Regions from separate parts of the Alkalimarinus coralli genome, predicted to be linked through region 3. Evidence: riboswitches for the same ligand, from Rfam matches in the RefSeq annotation. Region 3 holds a riboswitch; each other region holds the start of a gene.

What was found. Region 3 has a riboswitch for cobalamin ahead of MY523_RS17245 (ribonucleoside-diphosphate reductase subunit alpha). Riboswitches for the same ligand answer to the same signal wherever they lie in the genome.
Positions count from the first base shown of each region.
Region 1: it holds a riboswitch for cobalamin, as region 3 does, so the genes downstream of both, MY523_RS17765 (CbtB domain-containing protein) here and MY523_RS17245 (ribonucleoside-diphosphate reductase subunit alpha) in region 3, are expected to answer to the same signal.
Region 2: it holds a riboswitch for cobalamin, as region 3 does, so the genes downstream of both, bluB (5,6-dimethylbenzimidazole synthase) here and MY523_RS17245 (ribonucleoside-diphosphate reductase subunit alpha) in region 3, are expected to answer to the same signal.
Region 4: it holds a riboswitch for cobalamin, as region 3 does, so the genes downstream of both, MY523_RS16320 (energy-coupling factor ABC transporter permease) here and MY523_RS17245 (ribonucleoside-diphosphate reductase subunit alpha) in region 3, are expected to answer to the same signal.

Region 1 is NZ_CP096016.1:3,953,770-3,961,459, forward strand. Features, by position in the region: gene MY523_RS17730 (hypothetical protein) at 1-156, opposite strand, end outside; gene MY523_RS17735 (hypothetical protein) at 218-457, opposite strand; gene MY523_RS17740 (PspA/IM30 family protein) at 493-1,179, opposite strand; gene bacA (biofilm formation regulator BacA) at 1,229-1,894, opposite strand; gene MY523_RS17750 (DUF6160 family protein) at 2,278-3,108, shown strand; gene MY523_RS17755 (methyltransferase) at 3,195-4,385, opposite strand; gene MY523_RS17760 (GGDEF domain-containing protein) at 4,462-5,640, opposite strand; cobalamin riboswitch at 5,877-6,043, shown strand; gene MY523_RS17765 (CbtB domain-containing protein) at 6,132-6,317, shown strand; gene MY523_RS17770 (CbtA family protein) at 6,388-7,236, shown strand; gene MY523_RS17775 (AAA family ATPase) at 7,267-7,690, shown strand, end outside.
Region 2 is NZ_CP096016.1:1,288,964-1,296,653, forward strand. Features, by position in the region: gene MY523_RS05700 (MFS transporter) at 1-227, shown strand, start outside; gene MY523_RS05705 (YchJ family protein) at 217-726, shown strand; gene bluB (5,6-dimethylbenzimidazole synthase) at 742-1,524, opposite strand; cobalamin riboswitch at 1,568-1,820, opposite strand; gene MY523_RS05715 (haloalkane dehalogenase) at 1,966-2,889, shown strand; gene MY523_RS05720 (BaiN/RdsA family NAD(P)/FAD-dependent oxidoreductase) at 3,038-4,216, shown strand; gene MY523_RS05725 (hypothetical protein) at 4,254-4,712, opposite strand; gene MY523_RS05730 (hypothetical protein) at 4,746-5,162, opposite strand; gene MY523_RS05735 (nucleotidyltransferase domain-containing protein) at 5,184-5,768, opposite strand; gene MY523_RS05740 (GDSL-type esterase/lipase family protein) at 6,271-6,900, shown strand; gene MY523_RS05745 (low molecular weight protein tyrosine phosphatase family protein) at 6,982-7,320, shown strand; gene MY523_RS05750 (DEAD/DEAH box helicase family protein) at 7,351-7,690, shown strand, end outside.
Region 3 is NZ_CP096016.1:3,843,071-3,850,760, reverse strand. Features, by position in the region: gene MY523_RS17260 (fatty acid cis/trans isomerase) at 1-2,019, opposite strand, end outside; gene MY523_RS17255 (hypothetical protein) at 2,184-2,588, opposite strand; gene MY523_RS17250 (ion transporter) at 2,922-3,725, shown strand; cobalamin riboswitch at 3,913-4,171, shown strand; gene MY523_RS17245 (ribonucleoside-diphosphate reductase subunit alpha) at 4,336-7,233, shown strand; gene MY523_RS17240 (ribonucleotide-diphosphate reductase subunit beta) at 7,258-7,690, shown strand, end outside.
Region 4 is NZ_CP096016.1:3,645,746-3,652,865, forward strand. Features, by position in the region: gene MY523_RS16305 (sphingomyelin phosphodiesterase) at 1-1,070, opposite strand, end outside; gene MY523_RS16310 (RNA-guided endonuclease InsQ/TnpB family protein) at 1,376-2,440, opposite strand; gene tnpA (IS200/IS605 family transposase) at 2,462-2,878, shown strand; gene MY523_RS16320 (energy-coupling factor ABC transporter permease) at 2,964-3,644, opposite strand; cobalamin riboswitch at 3,679-3,821, opposite strand; gene MY523_RS16325 (MATE family efflux transporter) at 4,018-5,346, shown strand; gene MY523_RS16330 (DUF3185 family protein) at 5,371-5,589, opposite strand; gene tehB (tellurite resistance methyltransferase TehB) at 5,814-6,380, opposite strand; gene MY523_RS16340 (zinc-binding dehydrogenase) at 6,629-6,805, opposite strand; gene MY523_RS16345 (addiction module protein) at 6,928-7,120, shown strand, end outside.

The DNA of each region.
Region 1 (7,690 bases), 110 kb from region 3:
ATCAAAGTCCAGCACATCCAGATCAACAAAACCCAGCACTGCAACCAGCCAGTAAAGTAAACAAATAACCAAAAAGAAGGTGAAAAATGCCGTAGGAAACGACGCAATGTTCTGATAGAACGGATCCATTTTCTCACTCAGCAATATTGCAAACATCGTTTACCCCCTAACACTTAACGACTTCTTTCATTATATTTCTGCTACACCCACTGACGGATTACGCCGTTATTTCACGTTTAATGCTGTTCATAATCTCGAGCATATCCTGATCCAACTCTTCAGGCTTCACCTTTGAAATGATATTTGTCAACACTCTTTTTTCATTGTCATCAACAACACCATCCCGCTGGGCGATTGCAAATATTTTGCTAAGCTCTTCCGCATCTAGCTTGCCATCATCAGCAAAACAGTTGATGGATTGAAATGTCATTTCAAGGTAATCACGGCTTTCACTCATAAAAAATTCCTTTATTTAAATGCTTATGTAATCAATTACTTGGTTTTCTTTAACCTGGCCAATATATCATCGGCCTGTTTTTCGCCGGACCGAATACCCGCCTGCTGCAGCTTTTCCTGCAGCGAACTTTCTGATGTTTCAGCACTTAGCTCACTGGCTGCATTCATCTTAGCGGCGTTAAGGGCTTGCTTTTCTTTAATCCGCTCCAGTGAATCCATCGCAGTGCGCATTTTAGAGTTTGAACCTGAGTGACGGTCTGCCACTGTTTTCTGTGCGCGTTGCACACTATCGGTGGCTTTAACCGTGTCAACTTGCTGCTTCAAACGTTTAATATTACCTTCTGCCACCTTAATAGCCGCTTTAAGTTTGTCTGCATTTTCTGCAAAGCCAGCCGCCGCAGCCTTTTCAGACGCCAGCTGATTCTCAAAATCGGCGATTTTTTCTGCGACTTCATGGGCGAGCGTATCATCACCTTTTTCCAACGCCTGAAGGGCATAACCTTCATACTCTTTAACATCACTCTTTAGCTTTGAGACTTTTTCTTCTGCGACTTTTTGCCTCGCGATAATAGCAACCAGGCTATCTTTTGATTGCTTTAACTCTTCGGATGCATCGCGCACTTCCTGGTCAAGAATACGCAACGCCTGACTATCGACAACCGCCTCACCAGCCTCATTCACTCCGCCTCGCAGAGCAGTCATCATTTTTGCCCAAATATTCATTGTATATACCTCGTTTTAATCGGCTCTGAATTTGATTACAGACACAAATCTATGCAACAGACTGATCAGCATCAAAATTCAAAAATTCGCTATACGCCTCGGTCGCCTGAATGACGTTGTTAGCCAACACATCAATTTCAAACACCACATTCGAGATCAACGAACTGGAACTCAGCGCGCCAAACATATGATAGTAATCCTCAACGTGATAATCACTTTCGCTTCGCTGCATGCTATCAAGACTAATGGTTGAAAGCGGGAAGTACTTATGGGTGCGCAGTATGGCATCGTTAAAACCTTCCACATCAGTCACCACAGATTGAGGCCACAATACCGCCTCCACTATAATCTGCTCCCCTGAAACCGTCAGGAAAACAGGCAAATCTCCGTACTCTTTCATCTCGATGTAAATTGAGGGTTCTACGCCTTCTATTAACTCAACCGAAGCGCTACCAGTTGCAAACAATGCCTCTTTTTCTAGCGCCTGATAAAGGGATTCTGTTGTCCATAAACCTGTAGATTCATTTGTGTTATTCGCCATAACCTCTCCTACATTTATCCATGTTGATACTTCTGGATTGCGCAGTTGCTTTTCTACCGCAGCCAAGCGCTTGGCATTTTCAGGCCTTATCCATACTTCTTTTTTAACCAACCCTTGCTCGCGCAAGCGTCGCCTAAATTCTCGTTGATAATGTGCAGATGATTTTCTATTCATACATCCACTATAGTTGTTACATGTAATCTCGTCAATACATCACATGTAATAATTACAATATATTACATGTGATGTATTTAGAGCTACTTATACAATGCCTTAGAAAGGGTTACGCCAAGAGAGGAAAGACAAGAAACTATATAGAGAATATAGCAGTCAATTATAGACACTATTATTACGCTTAAAATAAATAACCAATCATTACATAGCGCAACAGACAAAACCCAAACATGATACCAGTCACAGAACAGCAGTACCAAAATATGCATAATCGCGCACGGGAGTTACTTTAGATAGAAACGACCATTTTAGTCCCTAAAACAAGAACAAAAAGAGAACGCAGCACTAAATAAAACACATAAAAATATATTAGGGAATACAACATGAAAGGTCTGAAAAAAATAGCCTTAGCCTCTGCAATAACAGCAGTAGCTACAAGCGCTCAAGCCGAATACAAAGCAATGAACGACGCCATGATGAGCCAGGTAACAGGTCAGTCAGGCATATCGATTGACTTAACAGCAGAAGTCAGTATGGGTGAAATCGCATACAAAGACGGCGGTTTTATAGCAGCGCGGGACATTTATCTTGGTGGTGCAAGTGGTGGAGCTCTTGACAATCTGACAATCACTGTTGATGTCGCTGGAGATGCTACAGATATAGCTGCACTTGAAACAACAAACGGTATCACAGGTATCGGTGATGGCGACTTGGTAATACATATAGGCGCCACTGACGGAGATGTACAAAACGTAGATTTCGGCTTAGGCATTGCCGAAGTTTCTCTCGAAACATCCAACTACGCGCCAAGCCAAAAATATGCAGGCGATGCAAGCACCAACACCGTATTGCTATCTAATTTAGCTCTATCTGGCCGCCTAGGCCCTATTGATATTGTAATCAGCGAAGATACATCTAACCTCTGGGCAAACGCGTTCTTTGCTGTTGACAGCGGTTCAATGGATATACCGTTCATGAATGTATCTATTGGCAATTTTACGATGGATAACAGTCGCCCATCAGGAACCCCGAATGGCAACTTTGCCCAAGCTACTGTAGCCATGGGCGCAAGCAACAAAGGGCTAATGGTTGATGTTATTGACTTCTCCGCTGATATGGATGTTGAAGACATCAAGATAGGCGCCAACAGCATTGGATCTTTATACATCACCGACCTGAAATTCACTGCAACAATGGATGTATACGGACATTAAAATACCTTAACCTCTCTCCCGATCAGTCAACCGGGAGGGAGGTTAAACAACAGCAAATTAGCGCCAATACCTTGTTGTACAAACCGTCAGGCTGTATACACAGCATCAATAAGAAAATTCCGCGGCGTTAAGTCTGTCGGGCAGAACTGAGTCAGCTCACAACGATAACCATGCTCCTCTAGATACATAACACGATCCAATACCAGCCATAATTCCAGCGCCCGTCTAAACGTCATTCGCACCAGCTCATAGCGAGAGTATTCAAAGAATCGCTTTTCACCAGCGACTTCATAGTCATTAAAGCGCAACCCACCTGGAAGACAGAGTTCTTTAAGATGTGAAACATGCTCACAGAACTGCCGGAAGTCGCCGTCCAGCAGCTTTACAGATAACGACGGAACGGGCAAATACCCATCAATCCCTCTTATATCCCGCTGGAGCAAATCAAAGCCTAGCCGCCACATTTGCAGCCTCTTTCTTTTAATTCGCTCCCTTTCTGGCGCAGTATTACTCTGTCGAACAGCCGTTCTCAAGTCATCACTATCAAGTATCAACTCACTACTTTTAGCCGCTTTAGACAAGGGGTTATATACTGAAGTTTGGTTAAAGCGGTGATAGCAGCACGGCGCAAGCGTTATACGTTTCACCTGTTTTTCCACACCACCTTGCAACAAACTTGCATGCAAGCCGCCACAAGCATGTAAAGCGATGACGTGCTGGTGTGCATTCAGCTTTTGTACAACATTAGGATCTAATACATCACACTGCTCCACCCGGGCATCACTGTGCATTCGGCAGGCCAGCTGATTTGCTTGCTGCACCAAATTGGCGTTAATTTCTAAACCCAGCACCGGCACTTTAAACTGTTCTGCCAAGTATCGCCCCAAATGCAACTTACCAGAACACCACTCTATAAGCGGGCTTGTAATCTTCCCTGTCGCAGCGGCAAACGCTTCAATTTGCTCTGCCTTGCGGCCCGGAACATCGCGTTGCCATGCATAAGTTCTTCCGGTTAGTTGTTTTTGTTGGCAAGAAGGAACCTGGATAAGCGAATGAATTTCTTGAGCGACGGGTAGGTAATCCCCGACCTGCTGACACAACAGATCATCATTACCTTGCAATCGATCAACATCATCATCTGATAATGCCAGCAGCCACTGAGTAAGGGCTGGATGACTATTTAACCAAGATGGTTTTGGGGTAGAGAAAGGAGATATACGCCATATATTGGCATATTGGATGAGTATATGGTCAAGACGTTGGAAAGTAGCTCGCATACACCATGATAATAACCCCTAAACACAGAGGTCTAGCTTTTTATCACCCTCACCTTCAGAAAAAGGCAAGTCAGGCTCAGGTATCAAGTTCTTCTTGCAGGAACTTAACCACTCGGTTTCGGCCACCCTCTTTAGCTTTATAGAGAGCCTCATCAGCATAGTGCAGCATTTTTTCTGTCGAGGCAGAACTCAGGAGCTCATTACAAAACAGCCCCATACTGGCAGTTATTCTTAACATTGACCCGTCAGCCGTGAGAATTTTCATGCGCTCCAACTGCTCCCTGCAACGCTCTGCAAGCTGATAAGCACCCTCTGTATCTGTGCCCGGTAGAATAACCAAAAACTCTTCACCACCATAACGCCCAACATGATCATTCTGTCGAACACTGTTTTTCAGTGTCTTCGCTGTCTCAACCAGAACCTGATCACCGGCGGGATGTCCCCATGAGTCATTTATACGTTTAAAGTGATCTAAATCCACCAACAATATTGAGAACGACGCCCCATGCCTTCGACTTCGTTCATGCTCAAGACTAAGGCTAGACAGTACACTTCTTCGGTTGCTCAGGTGGGTGAGCGGATCAGTTAAACTTAATTGCCTGATTTCATCTTCTCGCTGCCGCCACCGGCTCAACACATGATAGGCAAAAACGGTAATAACAATAAGATGAGGTGCCGCAAAATAATACATTGTATATAGCCAAAAGTGACTGAGCGCCCCGTCTGCCTCCTGTAGGTTTTTAACCACCGGCGCGTAAGGCATATCGCCAAACGTAGAGCTATAGGAAACAACCCACTGCCCAATAACCGATATCGTAAACGCCAGTATCACCGCTCTGCGATTAAAAAGAATAAAACCCACTACCGGCGCGCCTGCCAGCACAACGCCGGTAGCCACAGACATAGTGCCAACGGCATAAGCACAATAGAGCAACGTAAAAGAAAAATACTGGGTTGCGATATATTCATGGAACTCGCTGTTGGGGAAACGCCTGCGCAGCAATAACACCAATACAAATAGCAGGATAGACAGCAGCAATATGCTGTTCAGGTAAATCTTGTGCTGATTCAAAAACGCAATGTTAACATAATTCTGGTTGGCCTCTGGAGCCAAAGGAGATAGCTGATAATAAGCCCATAAAAAATACTGCGTATGCACTGCCAGCGTTAAACCTAACAGCAAGGCAGCTCTCGTTCCGGCAGTCCACTCCAATGGATTACCGTATTTCTCCATCAATTTTCTGACTCTTAGCATTTTTCACTCCGAATACACTAAGCGTATCAGAAGATGCAAACCAGGCAAGAAAGAGTAGAGCGGCTTTAACACTATTTTGCAAACTTGTACCAGCTATCGACCAATTCACACCTAAGCCACATATGATTGCCTGCATCAAAGTGAAAATAGGTATGATGAGCGGTCATAGTTGTTTTTATATACTTCAAAATGGCTAAATACAGTTCATTCAATTGACAAATCGGCACTCTCTGTTAGCATTTGACAGTCATAGAGGTCTTGCTTCATGTTGTTACTCATGAGCAAGTTAAATGGGAAGTAGGTCCGCATAGCAACCGGCTATCGTAAAGCCTACACTGCCCCCGCAACGGTAGGTGGCGATATACGCCATGAGTCCGATACCAGCCCCTGGACATCACGCTGTAAGCGCACAAACCACACAGCCCTAAACAGCGCAGTGTGCTTTTATTTTCCTCATTTCAGTGCGGGTGAGCACGAAGGACAATTTCATCATGACAACTCAAGTTTCAAACACTCATGCAACAACCACTTCTGTAGCAGCCTCTAAACGCTCACAAATTTTAGCTGCCGCTATTCTCGGATTAACAATCGTATTCGCTGTTGGTTTACTGCCAATGGATGCTGCTCACAATGCAGCTCACGATACGCGTCATAGTGCTGCTTTCCCTTGCCACTAAGAAGGACTCTGGAAAAGACGCTAAACACCTAACGTTTATCTTAAATACCTTTTAGCATTCGAGAACTCTTATGTTTTTTAGAAATATTGTATTTGCTGCGGTAGCGGCAGGCCTGCTCGCGGGCATTATTCTTGGCACCCTGCAACACTTTCAAGTCACGCCTATTATTTTAGGGGCAGAAGTCTATGAAATAGCAGACGAACTCCCGTCTAGCACAGACATGGCAGCAGGCGAAGCAACGGCACATGATCACAGCAACCCGGCACACCATACGTCTGAAAACATCAGCGGCCATTTTGAGGCGCTCGAAAACAACTCAGACACCGCATCGAAACAGCATATTCAGGAACACTCTCACGACCCGGAGGCATGGGGCCCTGAAGACGGCGCAGAGAGAACATTTTTCACCTTTTTATCGAGCACACTGATGGCCATTGGTTTTTCATTGGTGGTTATTAGTGGCATGGCGCTTTCGGGCAAAACCAGCCCGGTCGCAGGCTTACTTTGGGGGCTTGCAGGGTATCTATCCTTTTTTGTCTCTCCATCGCTGGGGCTTCCACCAGAGATACCAGGCATGGAGGCCGCAGCACTTGAAGGCAGACAAAGCTGGTGGCTGTTGGCGGTAACCTTTACCTCCCTGGGTCTGGGCCTACTCGCGTTTGGCAAAGGTGCTTTACGCTGGGGTGGATTGCTGGTTATTGCCATCCCCCATATTCTGGGAGCTCCGCAGCCAGCGATGCACGGCTTTGCTCACCCGGATGCAAATGCAGTCGCAGCACTTGAGGCCCTTGTTGGTCAGTTTGTAATGGCAACAACGGTGGTAAACGGCGTATTCTGGGTTTGCCTGGGCCTTCTATCGGCCATCGCCATTAATACCTTGTTCAAACTACCTGACGAAGAGTCGACTGGCGCCGCTTAATTGCAGCGCCTTCCTGTGAGGTCTTGGCAAATGAAGTCATATCACTATCCATTTTGCGCCGTCGTAGGCCAGAGCGCTCTCAAGCAGGCGCTGCTTTTATCTGCGATAGACTCAAAGCTCGGTGGCGTGCTGATTAGTGGCCCGAGAGGAATGGGCAAGACCACACTGGCAAGAGGACTTGGCGAACTTTTAAGTGAGCACTCACTTACCAAATCAACCAAGCCATTTGTGACACTGCCTTTAGGCGCAACGGAAGAAAAACTCGTCGGCTCACTCGATATTGAACGCGTACTGGCGAATGGCGAAGTTGCCTTTTCACCTGGCCTTCTCTCCAGAGCCCATAACGGCATTCTCTACGTTGATGAGGTCAACCTACTACCCGATCATTTAGTCGATTTGTTGTTAGATGTTGCTGCCAGCGGCATCAACCATGTTGAGCGGGATGGCATTACCA
Region 2 (7,690 bases), 2.3 Mb from region 3:
TGATGGGACAGTGTAGAAAAGGGCATGAAGGCAGCGATTACACCGTGCAAGCCTGCATTCAGGTGGTGATGTCGGGTATTGTCGGTGCGCTGAGTGGTTTTGTCGCTAAACTCGCCGGTTATGAGGTGCTCTATATGTTGGCCGGGGTGTTGGGTGTACTAGCGCTGATACCGATATACGTTTATTTTTCCAATACAGTTGATGGGGCTAAAGAGAATGAGTCGTGAAATTGAGTGCCCTTGTGGGTATCAAGTCAATGGTAATTCGCTCACTTATGCCGAATGTTGTGAGCCTTTTATTAGTGGTGCAGCCAAGCCTGATCGCTGTGAGCAGTTAATGCGTTCTCGCTATACCGCATACGCGCTGGGCAAGGTAGATTACTTAATTGCGACTTGGCACCCCACTAAACAGCAGGAGCTGGACAAAGCCAGTTTGCGTCAGTCAGCAGAAAGTACAGAGTGGTTACGCTTACAGGTTATCAGTAGTCAGCAACAGGGCGAAAGAGGGACTGTAGAATTTAATGCCTACTTTAAAGAGCGGGATGCAAGTGGCAGCAGTGAAGGGAAAGAGATTCAGGGCTTGCATGAAGTCTCCCGCTTTGAAAAAGTTGGGAATCAATGGTTCTATCTGGATGGTGATGTCGAGTCGGCGGGTCAAACCAAAGTGGGTAGGAATGACCCGTGCCCCTGCGGGAGCGGCAAGAAATATAAAAAATGCTGCGGATAGCGCTTTTACGACGGTTTACCAGTTGCCAGGAAAGTGTTTATCGTCAATCACCTGTGAGACTAAGGTCTCTTCTTCTTTGGTTTTCTGCGCGCCCCATTGGTCAAAGTAGAGCAGGTCGTCGAGCGGCGTTCTATTTAACCAGCCGGCTGTTTCCAGTTCCGGCTTATCAAAAAAGTGGGAGACATACCCCACGCATAGATACGCAATTGGGACGATGTCATCCGGCATGGCTAAAGCTGCTTGCAACGCCTGTTGCTCAATAATGCTCACCCAGCCAACACCTAAACCCTCAGCCCTGGCGGCTAACCAGAAATTCTGCACCGCACAAACACTGCTATAAAGATCCATCTCTTTCATTGATGTTCGGCCAATCACAACAGGGCCGGTACGCTTTCGGTCACAGGTAATACAGATATTGACCGGTGATTCAAGAATGCCTTCCAGCTTGAGCGTGCGATAGGTTTTACTTTTCTCAGACTCAAACATGTTTGCGGCTTTTTCGTTGGCCTCTACAAATGCCTTATGAACGTTCTGTTTGACCTCATCAGAACGTACCACCACGAAGTTCCACGGCTGCATAAAACCGACAGATGGGGCATGGTGAGCGGCGTAAAGAACCCGGCTCAGTACGTCGTCGGGTATTGGATCTGGCTTGAACTGGCCTCGAACATCGCGCCGGTTGAAGATGGTTTTATAAAGACCATCCCGTTCGCCTTGGGTGAAAAATAGTTCGTCTTGGTGCTGGGTTTCTTTTGTTTCTACAGCTTCTTTCGGTTTAACAGTATCTTTCTTTTCCACAGTATTCCCCTTATCGGAAAAGTTTGAGTACGCCTGTCCAAACGTCTCTATTGGCTTAAAGGCCGGTCTTCTGACTTAGGGTCGTCTTGCTCAACGGCCTTCCCGGAAGTTATCTATCAGTATTCCAGTGGCTCACTCTGTGTTGACTTTATGTCTACCAAAAACAGAGCGTTGAACAATCACCATTACAGCGTTGGGCACGTACCGGAGTTTCACCGGTTTCCCGATTCTCCAATACCTGATTAGTGTGTTAATCAATCTAAAAAGGTATTGGCACCTAAAAGCGAGGAAGGAACTTTTGCAAAACCCTATAGTCTTGTCAATATTGAGTGCCGCGAAAACCAAAATAATTAGCTCTGGGCTGCTCAAAGGGGAGGTGAAATCATCATCGTATCGTTATAAAGTTAACGCTGATAAAAGAATAATATAAAAGGAACTACAATGATCAAGTATCTCCGTACACCTGAAAAGTGTTTTGATCGTCTGGTCGGTTACCCATTTCAACCTCACTACGTAAAAGTGGATGAAGGCATGGAAGTAGGGGGCGGTAAGTCTCAAAGCTTACAGATGCATTTTGTCGATGAAGGCGATAGAAACGCCGACCCGATACTTATGATGCATGGTGAACCCAGTTGGTCATACCTGTATCGAAATATGATCCCGATTTGTGCTGCAGCAGGTCATCGTGTAATAGCTCCAGACCTGATTGGTTTTGGCAAATCTGATAAACCGGTTGATATCTCCCTGTTTTCATATCAACAGCACATGGACTGGGTGCAGACTTTTATTGATAAGCTCGACCTGAACAATATCACGCTCGTATGTCAGGATTGGGGCTCGCTCATTGGTCTGCGGCTTGCGGCTGAAAATGCAGACCGCTTCAAAGCGATTGTTGTAGGGAATGGAATGTTGCCAACCGGTGATCAACCGGTGCCAATGGCGTTTCATGCATGGAAGACATTTGCGCTATATAGCCCCTGGTTTCCGATAAGTCGAATCATCGATATGGGCACCTTTAAAAAGCTTTCAGGAGGAGAGCGCAAGGCCTATGATGCACCGTTTCCTTCGAGCAAGCACAAAGCGGCAACCCGCGCCTTCCCTAAACTGGTGCCCGTCTCACCGAATGACCCTGCTACAGAAGCAAACCGGGCCGCATGGAAAGTGTTGGAGCAGTGGGAAAAACCGTTTCTAACAACCTTTAGCAATGGTGACCCGATTACCCGCGGCGGCGATAAATATATGCGCGACCGCATCCCAGGCAGTAAAGACCAAAATCACCAGACGTTATCAGGCGGGCACTTTTTGCAAGAAGACTCCCCTCAGCAGTTTGCGGGCGCCGTAAATGAGTTGTTAGCGTCGATCTAATAGCTTAACCGGGGTTAGTGCTGCGTTCACCTGAGTGTGAATCTACGTTCAGGTGATCCTCTTTTTAAGCGGTTCTGTTAGAATGCCCATCTAATTCGGCCATGCCTGTCACAGCCTTAACTTTACGCCTTATATCAGGAGTTCTCTGTTGTCGCATTATGATGTTGTTGTAATTGGAGCGGGTGCTGCTGGCCTAATGTGTGCCATAACGGCAGGCAATAGAGGACGTAAGGTTCTCGTGGTTGACCACGCAAACAAAGCCGGTAAGAAAATACTCATGTCGGGAGGAGGGCGTTGTAACTTCATCAACATGTACTCAGAACCGGAGAACTTCCTCTCACATAATCCTCACTTCTGTAAATCTGCATTGGTGCGATACACCCAATGGGACTTTATCGCATTGGTTGATAAACATGGCATCCCCTATCACGAAAAAAAGTTAGGCCAGTTATTTTGCGATAACAAGTCGAGCGATATTCTAGAGATGCTGTTGCGAGAGAGTGACGAGGCCGATGTAACGATACGGCTCAATACGTCGGTAGAGGGTATCGAAAAAACGGAACAAGGTTTTGAACTAAAAACCAATACATCAGACGTCACCTGTGAGTCCCTCGTGATTGCAACCGGCGCATTATCGATACCCACCATGGGAGCCACTGGTTTTGGCTATGATATCGCCCGACAATTTGGCCATACCATACATGACACCCGTGCCGGGTTGGTTCCATTTGTTATTACCAATCAACTCAAACCCCTTTGTGAAGCCTTATCTGGCAGCTCGGTCGATACCACTGTTAGCTGTAATGGCCAGACCTTTAGAGAAAATATACTGTTTACCCACCGGGGGATTAGCGGCCCGGCCATCCTTCAAATATCCTCATATTGGCGAGAAGGGGATGAAGTAGAGATAAACTTGCTGCCAGACCGTGAAGCGCAAAGCTGGCTTACCGAAGAACAATCGGCACGCCCCAATGCTGAGCTACGCACCGTATTGTCTGATGTATTCACAAAGAAAATGGCAACGCTTTTTTGTGAAAACTGGTTTGCATCAAAACCGATGAAACAATATACCGCGCCAGAGCTTGAGAAAATCGCCACCCAACTGAGTGAATGGAAAATTACCCCCTCAGGGACAGAAGGGTATAGAACCGCAGAAGTCACTATTGGTGGAGTTGATACCAATGAACTCTCATCCAAAACCATGATGTCTAATAAGGTTGATGGCTTGTATTTTATTGGGGAAGTGGTTGATGTGACGGGGTGGTTAGGGGGCTTTAATTTTCAGTGGGCATGGAGCTCGGGGCATGCAGCGGGGGAGAGGGTTTAGCTAAGGTGTTTAATGAAGCAGCCATACTAAAATACGCTTAATTGAACCAGTCATCCGGGTCTGATTTATACCCTGAATCAACGAGTCTTTCTAGGTAAGTAAACCCGCTATTTACTTTTACTTCATCGAAAACCTGTTTAAATGCTGGTCTTTCTAAGTGAGCCTTTATCCCTAAACACCATGACTCCCATGTGTGCCTAGATATGCGGCCTTTTGCTCTCAAGTAGACCTGCTCGTTCGACAGGTCAAGGTAGTTAAAAACTAGCTCTCTTACCTTTGCTTTGTCTTCTTCAGCAGGCTCTTTACCTATCAATACATCGACAGGCAAATCCATTGAAAGGGATCTGTACTGCTGATCCATGGAGTCTTCAAATTCAGCCTGAGCTTGTTTTTTTGACAACCTTATTTGCCATGCGCCGAATAAGACGCCAATGGCTGTGGCTACTGAAGCAACCGCGGTAGAAATTGAACTGATAGCATTCCAATCAATCGTCATATCAACTCTTTAATCCTTTCCCCTCTTCCTATTTTACTCTATTGGCTCTAAAGCTTTTACGAGCGTTTGAATCTCTTTGGTAATACTAATTAGCTCTTTTAATAACTGAGGATTCACATCTAAATGCCCCTCATATTCGGCAAGATTGCGCACATTGTGACATTTGTCTAAAACTCGCCACTTAGCCTTATCCAGCCCTAAGGAGTGCTGTAAACACTGAAACACCAAGTACCGACTATCTGATCGATAGCCATGCCAACGCAATGCCGCCAGAGAAAACGCATGAGCCGCGCCATAAGATAAAGAGAACTGACTGTCTTCACTTAGTCCATCAATCAACGCATCTTTTAGTTTTGTATCTCCGGCACGCAACATCCCGGCAAACTCTTTTGCATCGGGTGGTTCACGTTTGAGTTGATTTATTTTTACAAGGTTTTCCAATTCTTTCATATCGCATCCTGCGCTTTTTGTTCACGGTTCATCTAATAAATCTAATAAATCTATTTTTGGTTGAGCCATCACCTTAGTTAAAAAACTCTGGTTATCAGCCAAGCGTTCATCAAACTCATCTGGAGAATAAATTGTCGGGTTAATGGGGCGTTGTAATTGAGCTTCAGCCTCCTCGAGTAATTGCATAATCTCGCTGTAGCTTAAATCTTCCCCTACAAGCATCACATCTATATCACTATCAGCATGATCTTCACCTTTGGCAACCGAACCATAGACAAAAGCCTTGCTTAACGCTGGTAATAATGGTTCCAATGTAGTTTGCAAAACATTTGCTACTCCGAAGGTTTTTTTCACAATACCTACCAGCTCATCAAAAATAGGTGATGCCTTATTCGCTTGATAGTGGTTTTGGTTACCCTGTTTTCTTACCACTAGCAAACCTGCTTCTGTAAACTTATTCAGCTCGCGACTAATTACACCTCGACCCATATCCGCTAAACGCACCACTTCATTAAGATAAAAGTCTTTCTCTGGCAAACCAAAAAATAATGCCAATAGCTTTTGCTGCGCCTTAGTAAAAAGTGCATCTCCGATATTTGTCTTCATTTATTTCAATTCAGTCTGAAAAGCCCCAATCTGGGTATTATAAGCCCCAGATTGGGGCTTGTCGATTTTTTCAGTTCAAAACTATTAATTGAAAATGTACGCTCCGAAAATCAGTGATTTGGTATCGGAGTCAATTACGGTACCGTCTTAACACTTAAAATTTTTATTAACTTTACTGCGCTCATAACTCGGTGTAATCAGTTCTGCGATAGCCATATGTGTTGTCACTGGGAGTCAGCGGTGTCTTGTATCCATTCAATCACGGTAGCGTTCTGAACGAGAAGGTTTGTAATGTTTAGTCACTGACACTTCAATCTAGCAGTTATTTTTATTCGCTATGCCTTGTGCTGCATCAATGCAGCACAAGGCATAGCGAATCGACAATAATTAATGCATATTCTGTAAGCGTCCATTGATGTTTAGCCTTCCAGGGCTTTTTATTATCATGCAAAATGTAATGAAGGCCCAGCTTATGACTCTTAGCCCAGAAGGAGAATATCAAATGAATAGCACCTTTCAGAGAAATCGTGCCCTTCCTTCACTTGTTATCGCTCTTTTATTTGCAGTATTAGCTGGCTGCGGCTCTTCCAAGCTGGAGCCTATTCCAAAAAACGGCACTATTCTGGCATTTGGTGACAGCCTGACCGTGGGTGTTGGAACGACCGAAGCTAATAGTTACCCTTCAGTACTCGCAGAACTGACCGGGCTAACGGTGATTAACTCAGGCGTTTCTGGTGAAACCACTGACAATGGGTTAATACGGCTAAGAGAGGTTTTAGACAATACAAACCCTGACCTGTTAATTCTGCTGGAAGGTGGCAACGATATTCTTCGAAATCGGAATATGAGTGAAACAAAGGCGAACCTGGCAGCAATGATTGAACTCGCGCAAAGCCGAGATATACCTGTCGTATTGATTGGTGTGCCGCAAAAGGCGCTGTTTTCCAACTCAGCACCGCTCTATGGTGAGCTTGCAGATGAATGTCAGCTCGTCTTTGATGACTCGTTAATTGCCGAACTGCAACGCAGCCCATCAATGAAATCTGACCATGTTCATTTTAATGAAGAAGGGTATCGCAAAATGGCCAGCGATATTTTTGAGTTGTTAGAAGATAATGGGGCGTTGCAGTGAGTGTTGTGCGCGAAGAGCTATGCATGAAACATCAAGAGAAGATGTAAAGCATGTGACGTTGAGGTTCAATTAAGGGCATATATGGACGAAAGCAAAAGAAATATTTTATTCATCTGTAGTAAAAACCAGTGGCGAAGCCCTACCGCCGAAACTATCTGGCGCAAGCATCCATCGTTAAATGTGCGGTCGGCTGGAACGAGTCAAAAGGCGAGAAAAACAGTTAACGCAAAAGATATTGCCTGGGCCGATGTTATCTTTGTTATGGAAGAGAAGCACAAAAACCGGCTTAAAGCTGACTTTTCCCGAATGCTGTCACACAAGACGATCTATGTTCTCGATATACCGGATGAATACCAGTATATGGATTCAAACCTGATTGATGAGCTGGAATCCACCGTAGCGCCGCTGTTAGATGTCTAAGCAAAATAGTTAAAGGACTAAACAAACAATATGCCATTCAACACCCTCAATTTTCGTTACCGTTGGCGCCCGTATCAACAGCGTGTACTTGATGCCATTGACAAGCACTTAGATGATGATCGTTTACATATTGTGGCGGCACCCGGAGCGGGAAAAACAACGTTAGGTCTTGAGGTGTTTAAGCGGCTCGGCAAATCCACGTTGGTATTATCGCCGACTAGAGTGATTCGAGATCAGTGGATTGATCGACTAGCTGACTTTTGTGAGTCAGGCGAAGCAGCCAGTTTGCCCTGGGTGAGCAAATCAATTCATGAGCCTAAAACGCTAACATCCATTACTTATCAGGCTCTGCACGCTCAACTCAGTGAAG
Region 3 (7,690 bases):
TTCAAGATCCGAGGTTTCTCCTGCTGAGCAGGCGTTTATATTGCCGTCTCCCATACACCGGTTGATCGGGTCGGTTAGGTCAAGTCCTGCAAACTGGTTTTCGATATAACCCAATAGCTCAGTTTTGTACTCTTTGGTTTGATATCGCACGCGTGATTCCCGCTCGGTGCCTGTCAGCGGATTATCGAAGTAGCTGATAATGTTGGTTCCGACGCCTCGGTACCAGCTATCTCTCATTGGTTTTCGCTGGTCGGATGGCAGGAAGTCAAGGAAGTTGTTTTCAGATTCCATCCTCAGGTAATCCATGTAAAGCCGGGTTGATAGCTGGTGGCCAACATTGCCATATACATTAAATCCTGCGACCAACAGGTAGTGAATACGCTCGAATATTGGGTAATCGATAATCCACACGGTCTTGGGTTCGCCGCCCTCAAACCCTTTAACAACCGTCGCACTATCAAAATGCCTGAAGATGGTGAGTGCCGCGTTATCATTGGGTATAGGGTTGCCAGCGGCATCTTTCAGGTTGTCGTTGCGGCCATTCCAGATACTGCCCAAGCTGTTTTCGACACTGTTTTGATAACGTTTATCGAGGTAATCGTTTTTTGCCTGGCGGTAACGCTTCTGAGCTTGTGCAAACCTGAACCAGATATTGGTTGGGTTGAGCGTATCTTCCTTTGCAGCCGGGAGCCGAAGGTTTTTTGCTTGCTGCGCAAGAAATACAGAATCATGGCTAACAGGGTCTTTGTCGGGGTCTAGAAACATTGCCCAGAAATGGTCATCAATGACGTTGAGCGAGATCTGACCACGACAAACAGGTCCTTTGATAAACCCGCCAATAAAAAACTGGGCTTCATCGAGTAAAAAGGTGTACTTCGATTTTGCAGGAATTGCCGCAAATGACCTAAATGGGTTAGATGCAACTTTCGGCTCGTAGGATGGCAGAGATTCAACCTTATAGTCGGGTTCGAGAAACAGCTGCTTGAATCGCGCCATACGCTTATCACTAAGTTCATAAACCAGATGTGTTTTGTCTACGATGGTTGCTTTAATCGGACGCAGACGATAGTACACTCGGTCCGTGTCAGGATCATCGTAGGGTCTTACCGTGGGTACTTCATCAATCTCTTCACCGGGAGGTGTGTAAGATCTCACCAGTTTGAAAAACTCTCGGTCTGGGCTGTTTTTGAAATGAAGATGGCCCAGGAATAGATGTTCATAAAGATAACGTGAAACCAGCTGCTGCTTGAGTGACGAGCCATTGAAGAACTTTTCCCACTTGCGGGCAGCGTTTTGTGACTCATTTGAAAACGGTGCGGGTGGTTCGAACTTTGCTCCTTCGTAGAGCCATTGGTTGATGGTTGAGAGTTCCTGAACATTTAAACCCGGTAGCCCGAATGGCATTCCCCAGAGCGGGTTTTTCTCCTCATAGTAATCAAACTCTTCGATAGTCGGGCATTGTTGATTCCGGTTAAGGCTAAGGTCAAATGTTTCGGGGAGAGGTTGGGGGGAGCCGCCATGGTCAGACAGCGGGTTGATGAACTTTTGGTTCAATACCCGAAAAAGAAGCGACCCCATTAGATCAGCCTCTGCGTTCTCAATGCGTTCATTGAGGATGGGGTAGAAGCCTTTCTCTCGCCATTTTTCGGTGCTTTTCGCATCGATAAACAGACGGGTTGGCTCCATTGCCGTCAACCGGCCACCATCATAAACCAGCTCTTTGTTGGCGCCACGATCAATACCCTCGTAAGAGGTCAGCTTCTGCTGGCAAGGCGCGTCATTGCAGGCATGGCAAGCGACACATCGAGAGTCGAGAATCGGTTTGACGTCTTTAATAAAAGAGACATGCCCTTTGTCGACTCGCCCTTGAAACTCACTCCAGCCAATGGTGCGATCTTTTATTTCAGCAGGGCCATACAGTGCATCATAATCGGTGGTATAAATACTGGCGCAGCCGGCAACCACTAGAGCGGTCATAATGGTTAGGAGGCAATAGCGAATAAAGCGAGATGCAGGCATATTAAACTGATCGGGTAGTTAATGTATGTATGCTGAATTGTAAGGGAAAATGATAAGCAGGCAAAGAGGGGGGCTATGTTTGTATTTGAAGCGGGAATATCAGGGCACTGGGTTAACCCGGTGCCCGTTTATTATGACTAGGCTATGACGATATATCGGAATGGCTACGAACAAGGTCGATATTTGCCCTTATGAATTTTCACATTATTAATGAGCATGTTGTCTGAGCTCCTTTTGAATGTGTTTTCTCCTACTTTTTCGTAGCTGCTGCATGAATAGGGGCGACCATAAACCGAGGTGCAAAGCTGTCCGTCTTCAACCTTCCAGTTGCCAATATAGTGAGTATAGCTGCCCTGCTGTTCCATCTTCCGTTCTCTGCCGAAAATTTTACCGCCCTCTTCGTAATATTCGTAAAAGACGTTGCGGCCACACTCGCCAGCCGTTTTATAATTTGCCTCCAGCGTATTTCCTATGAGCAGTTTGGCAGCCGCGTTTCCCTGATATACTTCCGCCGCCTGAGTTGCCGATGCCAGAACTGATAGCAGTACAAGTGATAATATTTTGTTCATTATCCGTCTCCTTAATGTGATGATAAAAACACCTCTTAAGTGGTATTTTATGATGTTGAATAAACCGGATATTGATACAAGTCACGCCTCAATAAGTGCCTTATAGGTACTTACCACTACATAAATGATCAAACAACGTCATTGAAAGGCGTGCATTGAGGCTCCACATACGGGAAGTTGCTGCTGGCAAAGGCCAGTGGTTCTATAAGTACAGGGTAAAAGCAGGCACAGGGTAAAAACAGGTGTTGTTTTTATATTTTTTTAATACGCGGCTTAATATTCCGGTAAAATGCCAGCTTTCCATTCACCATCAATTTGTAAACGAACTTATCAATGAACTACGCAGCCATCCAAGATGCTTTTTTCAGGCTCAAAAGTAATAGACTATTTGAGCTGTTTGTTATTTTTATCATTATCGTGTCGGCGCTTGAAATTGGTGCCAAAACCTATCAGTTGCCCGATTCAGCTGTTTCGTTCACCCAATTTCTTGATCTGTTTATAACGCTGTTCTTTCTGGTTGAAATCACCATTCGTTTTATTGCCGAGCCTCATAAAAGGGAGTTTTTTAAAAGTGGCTGGAACGTGTTTGATACATTGGTGGTGGTGATTAGTTTAATCCCCATTAATGACTCTGAGATGGCTTTGCTTGCCAGGTTAGTCCGGGTGTTTCGGGTACTCAGGATGGTCTCGGTCATTCCAGAGCTGCGAATTCTTATTAACTCGTTAATCAAAGCACTGCCACAACTTGGGTATGTCATGCTGCTGATGTTCATTATTTTTTACATCTATGCAGCGATTGGCAGTTTTTTGTTCAACACAATCAACCCCGTACTGTGGGGAAATATCGCTATATCGATGTTGACGCTATTCAGAGTGATGACGTTTGAAGATTGGACTGATATTCAATACGAAACGATGGAAGTCTATCCGATGAGCTGGGTATTTTACCTATCGTTTATCTTCTTCACCGCGTTTGCTTTCTTAAACATGGTGATTGGCATTGTTGTTAATGTAATGGAAGAAGAACATGCGAAAGCTCGGGAAATTGAACACGAGGGAGAGCCAACGCTTGTAGACCTTCATTGCGAGATAAGAGAGTTAAAGAAAATGATAGTGGATATGCAAAAGAAACAATGATTTAACGCAAACTCGCTAGATTGCGTATTGAGTCAAAGCCCATAATAAATGCGCAGTATTAATGTGCACCTTATTATGGGTTTTTTATTAGCGCGCAGCCTGCAAAGCGGGAGAGCTCTTTAGAGCTAAAATCAAATGTTGATAATTTAGTTAGCGCGATATATAGTGCTTTTTCTTTGGTTTTTTGCGTCTATGTTGTGTTTTTTGTTTGAACAACATCGTAGAACTAAGAGGGAATCCGGTGAGAATCCGGAACTGACGCGCAGCGGTATTGGGGAACGAACGCGACACGAGTGGCAGACACTCAGGCACTGTTTATGGGTACTGGTAGACCCTAATTTTGGTACTAGAAGCACCTTAAACAGCAAGCCGTCGCTGTAGGCGATAAAGCAATATGCTTTTGATGGCCCCTAAGTCCGAAGACCTGCCCAAGATCTCGTCACGATGAACTTAACCATTGTGTTCCGAGAAACAATCATACCTTCGCGAATAAGGTAATGAAAATGTATTCCTACGTTTTTGTTTTTTGTGTGCCTGACGGTTATGTCATGCCGCCCTTTTCGCGAAGTTATTGTCTTTTTACGCGAATTAAAAACAAAGGCGCTTTATCATGTCTTCAGAATTATCTGCTCAAGAGAGTACTGACTCTCCATTAGCAAATCCCGATGCGGTTAGTTTATTTCAGGTCATTAAACGCAATGGCCAAGCTGTTCCTTACCATGATGCGAAAATCGCTACCGCTATAACCAAAGCCATTCTGGCGGTTGAAGGCAGTTCTGCCTCCGGCTCAACACGGGTCAAAGAAACCGTCGATGCACTGACGCACTCCATTAGCGCAAGCTTCTTCAAAAATAAGCCCGAAGGCAGTGCTATCCCTATTGAAGAAATTCAAGACCAGGTCGAATTAGGCCTGATGAGACAAGGGCTGCACAAAGTGGCGCGAGCGTATGTCTTGTACCGTGAAGCGCATAGTAAAACTCGAGAAGGTGATGCTGAAATATCTGCTCACACTAAGACCACTACACACTCCAACATTAAAGTATTGAATGCAGATGGGTCAGAATCGCCGCTTAATATAGGCCGAATCAAAACCATCATTTATGAAGCCTGTTCAGGCTTAGATGATGTGAATGCCGATGACTTATTCGAGAACGCACAAAAAAACCTCTATAACGGCATAAAACAAAAAGATATTGCCACCGCACTGATTATGGCAGCGCGTACACGTATAGAAGAAGAGCCTAATTACGGTTATGTCAGCGCAAGACTACTGTTGGATTCGATGCAACAAGAGGCTTGCCGCTTTTTGGCTGTAGAGCCGCCAAGCTCTTTTAAAGATATGAAAACCCTTTACGTCGACTTACTCCGTTTGACGCTTAATAAAGGGGTTGAACTAGAAATTATGTCGGCGGATTTACTTAATTTTGATATCAAGCGTTTGGCTGAAGCGATGATGCCAGAGCGAGATTTTCAATTTACCTACCTTGGCCTGCAAACCCTGTATGACCGTTATTTTGTTCATTGGCGCGAAACTCGATTTGAACTGCCCCAAATTTTCTTTATGCGGGTATCGATGGGCCTGGCGCTTTTAGAAGATGACCCGACCGAGCGAGCTATTGAGTTTTATCACCTGTTGTCGTCTTTTGATTATATGTGCTCGACCCCGACCTTATTTAATGCGGGTACTAATCGACCTCAGCTTTCATCTTGCTATTTGACCACCATCCCCGATGATCTAGCGGGTATTTATGATGGCATGAAAGATAACGCACTGCTGTCGAAGTGGGCGGGTGGCTTAGGCAACGACTGGACGCCAGTACGAGCATTGGGCTCTCTCATCAAAGGCACTAATGGCCAGTCTCAAGGTATTATCCCCTTCCTGAAAGTGGTTAATGATACAGCGGTTGCGGTCAATCAAGGGGGCAAACGCAAAGGCGCTGTATGCGCTTATTTGGAAAGCTGGCATCTCGATATCGAAGAATTCTTAGAGTTGCGTAAAAATACCGGTGATGAGCGACGCCGAACTCACGATATGAACAGCGCCAACTGGATTCCTGATTTGTTTATGAAGCGGGTATTTGAAGATAAAGATTGGACCTTATTTTCACCTAACGACACACCCGATTTGCACGATCTATACGGCCAAGCGTTTGAAACCCGTTATCAAGAGTATGAAGCGATGGCAGCAAAGGGTGAGATGCGCTTGTTTAAAACGATTTCGGCCAAGAGTCTGTGGCGCAAGATGCTTTCAATGTTATTTGAAACAGGTCACCCTTGGATTACCTTTAAAGACCCTTGCAATATACGTTCACCTCAGCAGCATAGTGGCGTTGTTCACTCGTCCAATCTGTGTACAGAAATCACCCTTAATACCAGTGAAGATGAAATTGCCGTCTGTAACTTGGGCTCGGTCAATTTGGTGAACCATATTCAAAATGGCGAGCTAGATGAGGCGCATCTACAGAAAACCATCAAGACTGCCATTCGTTTGCTCGATAACGTGATCGATATTAACTACTACGCAGTGCCACAAGCGGAAAATGCCAATTTACGTCATCGCCCGATAGGCATGGGGATTATGGGGTTTCAGGATGCGCTCTATGCCTTAAAACTCCCTTACAGCAGTGTTGAAGCGGTTCATTTTGCCGATCAATCAATGGAACTTATTTCATATTACGCCATAGAAGCCTCTGCAATATTGGCCAAAGAGCGGGGCGCTTATGAGAGTTATGAGGGGTCATTGTGGAGTCAGAGTATTTTGCCTATTGATTCACTCAAGCTGCTAAGTTCAGAGCGCGGTGATCATTACTCTGTGTTTGATGAATCGACGCAACTCAATTGGCAGCCGGTTAGAGATTTAATTAAAGAACACGGTATGCGCAACTCGAACGTCATGGCTATTGCCCCAACGGCAACGATCTCCAATATTGTTGGGGTCTCGCAATCGATCGAACCGAGTTATCAAAACTTGTTCGTCAAATCGAACTTATCCGGTGAATTTACCGTGGTGAACCCCTGGTTGGTCGATGAGCTCAAAGCTTTGGGCTTATGGGATGCAGTGATGATTAATGACCTGAAGTACTACGATGGCTCACTTCAGCATATTGAACGTATTCCTGAGGTGATCAAAGCGCGCTTTTCGACCGCCTTTGAAATTGACTCACGCTGGTTAATTGAAGCGGCCTCACGGCGTCAAAAATGGATCGACCAAGGTCAAAGCTTAAATTTATATATGCCAGAAGCCTCGGGAAAACTACTCGACAACCTCTACAAAACAGCCTGGACACGCGGCCTGAAAACAACCTACTACCTCCGTTCGTTAGGTGCTACCCATATGGAGAAAACCACCAGTGACGCAAGCCAAAGAACTGTCGCTGAAAGCAGTTCTATCAATGAAGCTAGTGCAAGTGACCCTGCACCTGAAAGCACTGACTTTGAATTAAACCAGGCGGCTGATGCGCCCCAGTTTTGTTCAATACTTGACCCTGAATGTGAAGCTTGCCAATAGCCATTAATTAACTGGAGAACCATCATGAATACACCTAACTGGGACAACCCTTTAGCCGCTGCCATTCCATCAAAAGCATCGGTTATTTTTGAAGAACAGGGTCAGACAATAATCGATAATATAAGTGAGCTGGCAGAAGCATTGCCCCCCGTGAATCCAGGCGATAAACGTGTGGTCAACGGGCTGACGGATGTAAACCAATTAGCGCCGTTCAAATACCCTTGGGCATGGGAGTTTTTCTTGAACGCCAATAAAAACCATTGGACACCTTTAGATATCAACATGTCGCAAGATGTTCACGACTACAACCATAAGCTTACGGTTGAAGAGAAGCATGTGTATGAAAATGTTCTCTCATATCTCACCACCTCTGACATTATGGCGATGCGTAATATCGGTCTTGCAGTGATGGAGAAAATGACCGCACCGGAGCTACAAATTTACCAAGCCCGACAAG
Region 4 (7,120 bases), 200 kb from region 3:
ATCAGCGCCAAGAAGTCGTAATGCTCTTGAGGAAAATGAATTTTATCCACATTAAAGTCACCCGCCATCAACACAGGCTCACTGGCAGGAATATTTTTACTGTTAATAAAGGCCTTTAGTTCCGCCAATTGAGCAAAACGAACAGCGATATCATCCGGCGTTGTATACGCGTGAGTGTGGGTGCCAAACAGGTTATATATTTTTCCGCCTTTGTTAATCTTCGCGTAGTTCATGCCTTTGGATGCCAGGCAGCCATCTGCACGGCAGGCACTGTACACGGCATCATCATGTTCAATAATAGGGTGACGGCTGGCGATAAACGAACCACCTGTTAATAGCTTACCAAACTTAAACGGAATGTCTGTCAGGTAGGGGTACTCTGCACTAATTTTACTGCGAAAATGTGCCGTTAATGCAGGGTCAAACAGCTCCTGGAAAACAATGGCATCATAGCCCTGAACAATCTCTTCAGCGATGGTATCAAGGCGGGCATGGGTGTTTTTACTTTCAATGCCGGGTAATAGCGCCCAGGTATTGTATGTCAGCACTTTAAAGTTATTGCTGGCCGCTTCTCGGGTTTCAGTCTTCCAATCATTATTGATCACGTAGTAAATATCATCACCTGCGGCACGGGCATACTGAGAACGAAACGCTAAGGTTGAGTCTTTACCGTCAAAGTTCATTGGAATCTTGTGGATATCCCGATCATAGTGCCAAGGATCATTTTCAGCCGAGAGCCACATTTTACTAAATGTCATGGTGCCTACCAGGCTCTGCTGAAGCTCAACTGAATTAGTCGCTCCCTGAACCGTTGTCGTAAAGTAGTAAGTCTTACCCCACTTGATTCCCTGATCACGGTTATAACGAAGAAACTTAACCGTGGCTAAAGGCGGTACAGTATTGGCCAACTGCTCCCATTCGTTGCCATGGGTAATGTTATTGTGACCCGTCTGCACGGTATTCAGCGTCAATGTTTCCATCGTGCTGTTAGTGAGGTAGACGTACGATTCAGCCCAACTGATCGTCGAGATCAGAATGCTGAAGATAAAAAGCGATATTCTACTGCGCATGGGAGCTGCCCTTCTAAGTTAAAGTCCGTCGAATATAAATTCGAATTATTATTATTTCATGACGCTTCTGTTACTAAACGACATCTAGATTTACTGGCCGTATTTTAAAGACAAAAAAAATAACATGAGGGACAGAACGCGTCATAAAGAGGGACAAATTGCGCAATTGTGAACAGGTAGTCACTAATTTATTGAGGCGCTGCCAGGGCAAAAAAAGCCCCACCTGCTGATGGGGCTTTATTGACTTCTCCCCTCCGTAAACGAAGGGGATTCTTAGGGCCATTACAGCCCTAAGACTAGGGCGACTACGGAGTAGTCGCTACCTTTCCTTCCGCAAGACGGTGTAGCCCCACCGCAAGAATGTTCTTGGCTGCATTAATATCTCGATCATGCGTAGTGTTACAAGCACTACAAGTCCATTCTCTTATTCCAAGTCCTGTCCTACCTTTCGGACTGCTGTCGGGTATGACCGCGCAGCACGAACAGGCTTGGGTTGTATATGCCTCGTTAACTTCATCAAAAACAATACCTGCGTGATCGCACTTGTATTCCAGTATTGTTTTCATCATGCCCCAGCCAGCATCTAGCACTGACTTGGCTAATTTTGTCTTAGCGAGACCCTTACTTGATACATTCCCGACAAAGACGGCTGCATTCTCTTGTACAAGTTTCGAGGTGTACTTATGAATACCATCTTTACGGCGGTTTACTATTTTGGCGTGGATCGCCTTCACCCGCTTTTTGTTACGAGCGCGTTGAGCTAGACCCAGCTTCGCTTCAAGGGTGCGATAGTTACGACCAAGCAGCTTGTCGCCGTGGGAAGACGTAGCCGCTTCTTTACAGCCCAAGTCGATACCAACAGCTTGTGTGCCTGTTGATTGCTCCGCTTCAACATCGACTACGACATTGAAGTACCAGCGTCCACGAGCGTCTTCGCTGAAACTGGCCGAACGGAACTTGTATTTCGACAGGTCGTAGCTGTCCCAAATCTTGAAGTGGTGGCCGTTGTGGAATACTTGGCCGTTTTTCCATTTAGACGCGCCCGTCTTGATCGGTATCCAGCCGAGTGAGCGGCGAACACCACCAGACTTGCGCCAGTTCAGCTTGGCCTTTTTGAATTGCTTACGACGGGTAACGTATTCTTTGCCAATCTCTTGAACCGTGTGGCTGTGCAAGCCTAACAGCTTGCCAGCGCCATCGGTGTACTTCTGCAAGTCATAGGCTGACATAAAGACACCACGCTCTTTGACCGAGCGGAGGCTTAGTTCGTTGAGAAAATTCCACACATAGTTAACTTGCCGAGCCATTTGGCCTAGCAAGTATGCGTGGTTATCTCTTACACGAACTCGGAGTGTCTTTGTCTTTTTCATAGAGTTGAGTATAATTGGTCTATGAAAGAAAACAAGCCTTATCGAACAGGTAGAAACTGTGTTTTTATGCTCCATGCACACTTGGTCTTCGTGACCAAGTATCGGCATGTTGTCTTTAATTCCGCTCATTTAGAAACGCTGCATGAACTGTTTTTAGTCGTATGCAAAGAGTTCGATGTTGAGCTGGCAGAGTTCAATGGTGAAGGAGACCATGTTCACTTGTTAGTGAACTTCCCGCCCAAAGTCTGCTTATCAAAATTGGTTAATAGCTTGAAGGGGGTATCCAGTAGGAAATTGAAATTGCATCACCCCGAGCTAATAAAATCAGCCTACATGAAAAATGCTCTTTGGAGTCCCAGCTACTTTGCGGGAAGTGTCGGTGGTGCACCTATCAGTGTGGTTAGGCAATACATCGAGCAACAAAACAGCCACCATTAAACCGCGAAGCGGTTTCCGTTATCCTTCCCCGCCCTAAAGGACGGGGCATGGCGCGAATTTTAGTCAGAGTCGATAGCCGGCTCTATTATGCGGCTTTTTCAAACAATCGTTTCTCGAAAAACCGACTGCTTTGTAGCGGGCCAACAGCCTTGGCGATGGCCAGTACCGCCAAATCTACCAGCGGTTCAAGCACAATAACGGAGGTGTATGCCAAGCTGAATGTTGCGACGGCATTGAGGTTTTCAGCACTAAAGCCCCCGCCATATAGCGCCCAAAAAGCAACCCATGCAATGATTCCTCCCTGATAAGTCAGAGAAAGTCTCAAAGTTTGCGAATACGTAATATCCTTATAGGCCACATTCGCCGGAATTATTTTCCGGGCAACCATATTCATACCATACAAAGGCACCAACAATGTAGTGACATTCATACCATACTGCGGCAAATCAAAAGGCGCCATGAAAATACCCTGTATCAGCAACCCTGCCGCCAAGCCAATAGCCGCAGGCGCTACGCCCAATATCAATAACAAGGTTGAACCCAAAATAAGGTGAACCTCAGAAACCCCGACCGGGTGATGAGGCAACACCTCAAAGAAAACAAAAACACTCAGTGTTGCCAACAGGCTTTTTACCAGCAGTTGCTTAAGACCGCCCTGCCTAATACTTTCATAACTTACTTTGGCCAATACACCTACGGCCAACAATGCGGTTCCATAACTCAGGGCGATTTTCGTGCCTTCAACGACACCGGGTTCAATATGCATAATAAATTCCTTAGTGGCTATTCCGATCCGAATAGATTGCAGTGAACACCAAGCAGGTACTCTGGCTTGCACTCTTTGATCCCCATAACGGCGATAACTCATCGAGTGCTTACAGTTGCGGCGGCAGCGACGGACTTTAACCGGTCTTCCCCTTATACTTGGTGCGGCTAAGTTATTGACTCACCAGATGGCCGTCAACTCGTTTTCGACATTTGAGACAATATGTCGCAGCCATGGTGTAGAAAAAGCCACAACGGTAGACCTTAATCACTCAACCTCTATACACAGTTGCTAATCGCGCTTACCCCTCCCGCCTTGATTAAGATAAACTGGCGATTCTCTTGTCTCTATAAATAATGCGACCAAAGCAAAAATGACTAACCTGGCAACCGATACATCTCTGGCTAAAACACTCTTCCACATGACTTGGCCAATGCTTTTTGGTGTGCTGTCTTTGATGAGTTTTCAACTGGCCGACAGCGCCTTCATTGGTCAACTCGGGGTCGCACCACTTGCAGCAGTTGGGTTTACCGTGCCGATGTACCAGCTCATTATCGGCGTGCAAGTCGGGCTTGGGATAGCAACCACCGCCGTTATATCCAAAGCGCTGGGGGCCGAGCAGACAGAGCATGCCAAACAACTTGGCGGGCTGGTGGTAATAATTGGCGCAGTGGCTATTTCCATTCTCTGTTTAATCCTCTGGTTTTCGCGAGCCACCATACTTGAAGTGTTAGGCGGCGAACCTGAGCTGCTTGCAACCCTGTCACTGTACTGGAAACCCTGGCTAATCAGCGCCTGGGTAGGGGCAATGCTTTATTTTGGCTACAGCCTATGCAGAGCGCACGGCAATACTATGCTACCGGGCATTACCATGGTGGTGACCAGCCTGCTAAATATTGCGTTAGACCCTTTATACATATTTGTGTTTGACTGGGGGCTGGCGGGGGCACCCTATGCAACCATTACCTCATTCGCCATTGGCGCGTTAATCGTCTACCCAAAAGTCATCTCGCACCAGTGGTTAGCGTTCAAGTTTCAACCGGGCACTATTCCATCGTCTATCAAACAATTAGCGAATATCACCGGCCCGGCCATGCTCAGCCAGTTTATGCCATCACTCTCGGCGATGTTTGCCACTGCCTTGGTTGCGGCCTACGGAACGGCCGCTGTTGCTGCATGGGGGTTGGGAACACGGCTGGAGTTTTTCTCAATCGTCATTGTGCTCGCCTTAACCATGTCAATGCCGCCAATGATAGGCCGATTTTGGGGGGCAAAAGACTTGGAGAGTATTCGCCAGCTGGTTAACATCGCAATTAAGTTCGTGCTGCTATGGCAGCTTGCCATCGCCATCATTTGGCTGCTGCTTTCGGACAATATCACCAGCCTGATGACGACCGATTTATCCGTTGCCGAGGTACTGCAACATTACCTGTTAAAAGTCCCCTTTAGTTACGGTGCGTTGGGGCTCTGTATGATCATGGTATCGGTATGCAACGCCATGGGGTTACCGATGCGAGCCTTGCTGATTTCTTGCCTGAGATTGTTCCTTTGCTACTTACCGCTGCTATGGATTGGTAGTCAAATCGATGCGTTAGACGGGTTGATGAGTGGCGCGCTGGTTGGCAACCTGGCTGCGGGGTTAATGGCGTGGATGTTATATCAGAAAGGGTTTAAAAAGGCGCTTGAGAAGCACCCTTCATAGGGTGCCTAACAATATTGGAACTATCTATTTTCTAAAAAACAGATACATTCCAACAACCAGGCTAACCGCTCCGCCGATGCCGGTATACATCACCTTATCCGAGTGGGAGCCAGTCAATGCTGATGTAAACTGGTTGGCTGCAGAACCAGACATATCATACGCCCAAAACAACAAACCAATACCAAACACCAATAATGTCAGCGCAATTATTTTTGGTATGGGGGTATTTCCACTTAAAGCCATTATATTCTCTTTCTATACACCAGTTAATTCAACTCAGATCCATACTTTGTCATGAAATATTCAATGGTGCAAAAGTTAAGATGGAAGGTGAGACAGGAAGTCATTCTTGTTCACTATAAACATGAGGTTGGAGCCAAGCAAGCGACCTGCATAGGCTCCCGCCTTCGCGGGAGTGACAATGGATACGGAAAATCAAACGCGATAACGATGATATGGTTTTTGTTTTAGCCAGGTTTCCGCGCTAACATGGTCGCAAACTGCAGTTGCGCACCATTGTGCATTGTACCTATATCTTCATTGTACTTTATCAGCTCCCAGCCTTCATAAGCCTCACGTAACTGCCCTGCTTTCAGGGTAAAAGGGAAGCGAACCGGGCATGGGTGCTCTTCCGTACTCATGGCACAAACAATCAGGTTATATCCGCCAGCGAGAGTACGCTCTTGCATATCGGCAATAACCGCATCAACACGAGCAGGATCGAGAAACATGAGAGTTACGGTACAAGCAATAAACCCATAGTCCACACCAAGGCAGGCATTGTTAATATCGTACACCTGAGCCTTAACATTGGTCATCTTCTCTTCACTGACAATGCTTTGCAGCATATCAATGGCACCAGGGTTAGCATCTACCGCAACAACATTAAACCCGAGTTGGCCGAGATACAACGCATTACGCCCATTCGAACACCCCATGTCTAACGTATCGCACGGCTCAATAATTTTACACGCATCTACCACTTCACTATGCGCAGAATTCAAGCCGTAACGGCTATTTAGATCAACAGTCATGGTAACCACTTTTTTTGAAAAATGAGGGTCATTATTTTACTACTAATATTGCTTAATTAAATTATGAATATAAATAAATCAGATGATTAGCTCGTGGGGTGATGAGGTGAAAACCCTATTTGCCTCTCACTCCGCACCGGCCTGATCCGACACAGAAATCGTTGCTTACTTTAACTAGAAAGACTCCCTTAAAGCCCTGATTAATACTGAGGCTTTAAGGGACGATGCAATATTTGAAGAGTAAACACCTATCCCTTTACATCAATAATAATCTTACCCCTTGCCCTGCCCGTTCGGCTGTAGGCATAGGCGTCTTCCAGCGCAGGCAAACCAAAGTGACGGTCAATCAAGGTCTTTAATTGGCCTGTTTCTCTTAGTTGAGCGAACATTTCTAAACACTCGGCAGACGCAGATGCGCTGATCAAATGGGTTCAAGCTGGCATGGTTTCTTCTATCAGCACTTCGCGATCTACGGGAGTTGGTTTGGCAAAGAAAATTAGGCCATGCTACTATATACTTAGTTTGAAACTTTATTTGGATTAGTCGCATGAGTATTAAGCAAGTACTTGAAAGTACAAAACATTTAAATAGTAGTGAAAGAGCTATGCTTGCTCATTGTCTGATTTCATCTTTGGATTCTACCCAAGACCAGGGTGTAGAAGAAGCTTGGGGTAAACTAGCAGAAAAACGTTTTCAGCAGCTGGAATCTGGTGAGGTTAAAGGAGTGTCTTGGAGTGAAA